2 regions of the Pantoea sp. X-Soil-OKNW-713 genome follow, and region 2 is predicted to be linked to the other one. Evidence: predicted binding sites of a transcription regulator. Region 2 holds the regulator's gene; the other holds the start of a gene.
What was found. Region 2 encodes CRP, which controls carbon source genes, mostly activating them, when cyclic AMP is high. Its sites were predicted from a motif close to ATGTGANNNNNNTCACAT; they were not measured.

Region 1 (3,135 bases), 3.9 Mb from region 2:
TCACGCTCCAGCATCGCATCCACGTATTCCGGCTGCACGTAGCCGCCTTTTACCAGTTGCTCACCGGCAAAGCGAATCGCCTGCTCTTTGTTGCTGGCGCTCAGGCCAAGGAACACGTTGTTTGCACCCAGTTTGAACAGATGCGCGTTACCGGCATCGAAGCTGTCAGCCAGTGTGGTCTGCACGGTTTCGCGATGGGCTTCGCTACGATTGGCCGCCACCAGACGCTCGGTCAAATTGGTGTACAAGGCACTGTCGAGGAAGTTGTTCAGCGAAATATGCTGGGCCTGCGGTGCCTGACGCATCGCACGCTCGGTCAGATCGCGGTGGGTGATCACCAGGTCCACGTCACCCGGCAGGGCGTTAATGGCGCTGTTGGTCACCGAAATGTTGCTCAGACCGGCATCCTGCACTTTCTTACGCAGTACGCCTGCACCCATTGCACTGGAACCCATACCGGCATCACAAGCCACGATGATTTTACGTACGTGGTTCAGGTCAACGCTCATCGCATCACCGGCAACCGGCGCACCTGCAACGCTCTGGCCTTTAGACTGGGCTTTCATGTCCTGCATACGTTTGGTGGCGGCTTCGATGTCGTCTTCATCTTTTACTTTGCTGGTTTTCAGCAGGATAGACGAGATGACAAAGGAGACGGCGAACGCAGCGATAATCGCGGTCACGTTAGCAAAGTAAGTGCCTTTTGGCGTCATCGCCAGCACTGCCAGGATGGAACCCGGAGAAGCCGGAGAAACCAGGCCGCCGTGCAGTACGGTCAGGGTGAACACGCCAGTCATACCACCGAGGATTACCGCCAGCAGCAGACGCGGTGCCATCAGGACGTACGGGAAATAAATTTCGTGGATACCACCCAGGAAGTGGATGATGGCAGCACCACCGGCTGATTGTTTGGCGCTACCGCGACCAAAAATCATATACGCCACCAGTACGCCCATACCCGGACCTGGGTTGGCTTCGATCAGGAAGAAGATCGATTTGCCCACTTCGCTCGCCTGCTGGATACCCAGCGGAGAGAAGATACCGTGGTTGATGGCGTTGTTGAGGAACAGGATTTTCGCCGGTTCAACAAAGATGGAGGTCAACGGCAGCAGGTTATTCTGCACCATCAGGTTTACGCCTGCGGCGAGAATATGGGACAGACCTTCCACCAACGGACCGATACCGATAAACGCCAGCAGCGCCAGCAGCATACCGATGATACCGGCGGAGAAGTTGTTCACCAGCATCTCGAAGCCGCTTTTGATCTTGCCATCAACGGCACGGTCAAAGTGTTTGATCGCCCAGCCGCCCAGCGGACCGGCAATCATGGAGCCGAGGAACATCGGCATATCCGCACCGACAATCACACCCATAGTGGTGATTGCGCCGACCACGCCACCACGATCGCCACCCACCAGACGACCACCGGTGAAACCGATCAACAGCGGCAGCAGGTAGGTAATCATCGGGCCAACGAGTTTCGCCAGCGTCGCGTTTGGAATCCATCCGGTTGGAATGAACAGTGCAGTGATGATACCCCAGGCGATAAACGCACCGATGTTAGGCATCACCATGTTACTCAGAAAGCGACCAAAGCTCTGAACTTTGACCTTCACTGATGAGGACATAAACCCACCCCTTATTGAGACGCGCTGCAATAAGAGAGCGCGTTTGTTTTTGTTAAGACGTTACGGCGGGGGCCGTGGCATTACTGTATGCAGGCGGACTCTAGCACTAGTTTATGACGCTGCGTAGAGCGTGGGTAAAGTGTGATTCAGATCACGCTAAATTGGGGTGAGCAGGGTGCTATTAGGTGACATTGATCACAAAAATGTCGTGTAAGAAAAGTACGATGCTGAATATTTAGACAAATCAGTGGGCTAAATGTGACATTTATCACTTTTTTACTTATGGGGTTTGTTTCATAAATGTGATGAAGATCACAAACAATCTTTGGTCGAAAATGCGCCAGATCACACTCTGCCGCAGCAGGGAGAATCAGAAAAGCGGGATGTAAGGAAGTGACAAAAGTCTGAAAAGCGGGTAATCCATGATTACCCGCCTGAAGAATTACTGAAAACCGCTTTGAACAGTATTCTGCGCCTGGGTCAGAGCCTGGGCATTGCTGGAGAGGGTGCTCATCAGCGTGTTGTATTGGGTGGCCTGATCCTGGGTCGGGAATTGCACGCCGCCATCATTGAAAGTCACGCGTGTACCCTGCGATTGCAGGTAATCACCGGTCTGTACCGCCGCCTGGCTCAGCGCCTGCAACTGTGGCAGCAACGGGATCAGGGTGCTGGCCGGTTGGGTGACCACTTTGGTATAGACGCTGTCATACACTTTTTTCAGGTCATCTGGCTGTTTCAGCGCAGCATGGCTGCTGTCGGCCTGCATTTTGGCGCTCTGAATTTGCTGTGTCAGCACGCTCAGATTGCCGCTGGCCTGGCGCAGGGTGTCACGACGCGTCAGGTAATCCTGCGGTACGCGAATGGCCGCCAGCTCATCGACCACCGGACGCATGCCCTGTTCAACCGCCTGATTCACCTGCTGCGAGAAACCATAAAGAATGGCGTAATCACTCGCGTAGTTGCCGAACGTTTGCTTCTGGTTTTCGCTCAGGCTGGGCAGATGCTCGCCGCTGCGCATGACCGTGTTCTGGAGAAAATCAGTAAAGGCTTTACGCTGATCGCCCTCTTTGTCGCCACAGGCGGTAAGTTGCAGCACTGCGAGCAGCGTGACGACCAGCATGCCGCTACGCATCCAGATGCGGGAAATTCCTGACGCCATATTCAACTCCTGTAAGTCACCTAATGGCAGATTTCAATTCGATGGGAAAGGTCCTAAAGGATAGAACAATGGCCTGGTGCGCACAACGGCGGGGTGAGGTAAAAACTGCGCGATAAATCGCGCCGCGACGCTTCAGTGCACGTCGCGGCGCAATTTATTGCGCGGGGAATCACTGGCTGGCGTCAATACACCAATGCTTGTCCATCTTTGCGGCTTTCGGTGGCAGCGATATAGAACCCTTGCGGGTCGCGCACAATCGCCTGGGCACCGCCGAAGTTGTAGCCCTGAAGCGGGTCCTCCACCACAATCTGATGACCCATGCCACGTAGCGCCGCAATCGCATTACGA
Region 2 (3,135 bases):
CTGGAGCGAATACACCGCCGTCACCGTAAAGCCAATCATTGACCAGCCGTAATATTTACGTGTCACCAGATAGCTGGCGAGGGTGATCGCCAGCATAAACAACAGGGTGATGGATTCCGGTACGTCAAAGCGTAACGAGGCGGCAGCAATCAACAGCCCGGCAAAGGTGCCGAGCGCTCGGTGCTGAATTCTTACCCGCGTGGCGCTGTAGCCATTCTGGCTGACGAACATGGTGGTCATCAGAATCCAGTAAGGTTTGGGGATGTTGAAGAACAGCGCCAGCGCGCTACCAAACATCAGCATCACGGCAAAACGTGCAGCGGTGCGTAAGGCGGGGGATTTCAGCGACAGATAGCTGCGCAGCGCCGGAAAAAACGGCAGACGCCGTTGGCGGTCGGCCATCAGATCACGGGTATACAGCGGTTTCTGGGTGCGCAGCACGCGCGCAATGCGGCTGAAGTGATACAGGCAGAAATTCCCCACCGGATTGTCCGGGTGCTGGCGGGCAATTTTTTCCAGCGCACCCAGCTGCTTATCCATTTGAAACCGTTCCGGCAGCTGATGATACAAAATGGCATCGGCCAGCAAGCGCAGACGGGCGGAGATGGTCTTGGCATTCCAGCGAATCACCGCTTCTGCATGGCTCTGCTCCACCAGCTTTTGCACTTCTTCCGGCTGATGCAGGCTGACGGAGATATGTTCCTGCAAATCGAGCGCCACCTGAAAGGCACGCGTCAGGCGTTTGTGGCTGTTATCGCGGCTGGCCGACAGCATATGCATTTGCTGGTAGCAGGTGGTGATCAGATCTACCGCTTTCTGCTGGCGCGCCAGCAACGGCGGCAGCGCTTTCTCCGGGTCGGTCAGCTGCGTCAACAGGGTATATTTGGCATCGCAATAATCCGCCAGCTCACGGTACAGCAGGCTCAGCGACTCGCGCATCGGCTGCTCTTTCCACAGCCAAAACCAGAACCAGTTGAACAACCCATACCACAAGGTCCCGCCGATATAGAGCAGCGGCGGCACCCAGATCGGCATACGTCCCACCAGGCTCAGGGTAAAGATGGAGGCAATCAGCGTGGCAGGCAACAAGCGGCCATGCAACGGGCTGATCTCACCCGTCACGCCCACTAATAACGGCAGCACCAGCAGAATCAGCGGCAGGGGGACGTGATAATCCGTCAGCCACTGGATCAGAAAGCTGCCGGTCGCAAACAGGGAACCACCAATAATCAGGCGTTTAAAAAAGCGTTTATGCGGCGTATCAAGACCGGCGATGTTGCAACAGGCGGGCACTAAGGAGAACAGCAAGCCTTTTTGCAGGTCGCCAAACAGCCAGCCGAGGGCCACGGGCAGGCACAGCACCAGCGTTTGCCGCAGGGCATAGTTCACTTCGGGATGATAGATGATTCGACGCCACATCAGCTCATCGCAGACAAAAACGGCGTGATGCTGCCATCACGCCGTGGGTGAGAAGAAATTAGCGGGTGCCGTAAACGACGATGGTTTTACCATGTGCGGAGATCAGGTTTTGATCTTCCAGCATTTTCAGAATACGGCCAACTGTCTCGCGTGAGCATCCGACGATCTGACCAATTTCCTGACGGGTGATTTTGATCTGCATCCCGTCCGGGTGGGTCATGGCATCGGGCTGTTTGGCCAGATTGAGCAGCGTCTGCGCAATGCGACCGGTCACATCAAGGAAGGCAAGGTTGCCCACTTTTTCTGATGTCACCTGTAGGCGACGCGCCATCTGCGCCGAAAGACGCATTAAAATATCCGGGTTTACCTGAATCAGCTGACGGAATTTTTTGTAGGAAATTTCAGCCACTTCGCAGGCAGTTTTGGCTCGTACCCAGGCACTACGTTCCTGACCTTCTTCAAACAGGCCAAGCTCGCCGATGAAATCCCCCTGATTGAGGTAGGAGAGAATCATCTCTTTGCCTTCTTCATCCTTGATCAGCACCGCAACGGCACCTTTCACGATGTAGTAGAGCGTTTCCGCTTTCTCACCCTGATGAATCAGGGTGCTTTTGGATGGATATTTGTGAATATGGCAATGGGACAGGAACCATTCGAGTGTAGGGTCTGTTTGCGGTTTGCCGAGAACCATTCGCTATTATCCTCTGTTGTAATCGTGCCCAAAACACAGGGGGCAGTTTTCCCTGTCAGGCGGTGAAATCGTAGAGCGCTTCCTGTTAAGGAAAATTATTCGGGTGGACTCTTAAGCCAGGCTTCTGATTCTTCCCGCCTTCGTCTATTGCGACGAAAATATTTTCAGCTCTGTTTGTAGCACAGCTTTTGCTAGCTGTCTTCTGTTGTCTCGCTTCAGCAAAAGGGCGATTAGTCTGGATTGCTGTTTCTCAGGTGAAAGCGTACTCTGGCGGCAAATCAGCCTATTCAGGAGAAAGAATAATGCAGGCACGGGTTAAATGGGTGGAAGGGCTTACCTTTCTCGGAGAATCCTCATCAGGTCACCAGATATTAATGGATGGCAATTCGGGCGACAAAGCACCGAGCCCGATGGAGATGGTGCTGATGGCGGCAGGCGGTTGCAGCGCGATTGACGTCGTGTCGATCCTGCAAAAAGGGCGCAATGATGTGAAGGATTGTGAGGTCAAACTGACCTCGGAACGTCGTGAAGAAGCGCCACGCATTTTCACACATATCAACCTGCATTTTATTGTTACCGGCAAAGCGCTGGGCGATAAAGCGGTGGCGCGAGCGGTTGATCTGTCGGCTGAGAAATATTGCTCGGTGGCGATTATGCTGGGCAAAGGGGTAGAAATCACCCACAGTTACGAGGTTATCGAACTTTAGCACGAACGTAGCGGAGCGATTTATCGTGCGGATTTTTCCCGCAGCGATCTCGGGATCGCGCAATAAATCGCGCCGTTACGGTTATGTTTGATTATTCGATGCGTTTGCCTTCAATCAGTCGCTGCACCAGCGGCGTCATAATCAGCTCCATCGCCAGCCCCATTTTGCCGCCGGGCACCACCAGGGTGTTCATATGCGAGATAAAGGAATCCTGAATCATCGCCAGCAGATAGGGGAAGGCAATACCTTCCAGACCACGGAAATGGATCACCACAAAGCTTTCATCCAGTGATGGAATTTCACGCGCAGCAAACGGGT

Region 1: a site for CRP is predicted at 1,885-1,902, ahead of AC6I8R_RS00570 (PTS mannitol transporter subunit IICBA). Genes of this name have one in related genera too.

Annotation. Positions count from the first base shown of each region.
Region 1 is NZ_AP035995.1:117,881-121,015, forward strand. It holds gene AC6I8R_RS00570 (PTS mannitol transporter subunit IICBA) at 1-1,628, opposite strand, end outside; gene AC6I8R_RS00575 (DUF3053 domain-containing protein) at 2,071-2,787, opposite strand; gene AC6I8R_RS00580 (gamma-glutamyltransferase family protein) at 2,970-3,135, opposite strand, start outside.
Region 2 is NZ_AP035995.1:4,042,314-4,045,448, reverse strand. It holds gene AC6I8R_RS18935 (YccS/YhfK family putative transporter) at 1-1,419, opposite strand, end outside; gene crp (cAMP-activated global transcriptional regulator CRP) at 1,478-2,110, opposite strand; gene AC6I8R_RS18925 (OsmC family protein) at 2,413-2,817, shown strand; gene AC6I8R_RS18920 (phosphoribulokinase) at 2,909-3,135, opposite strand, start outside.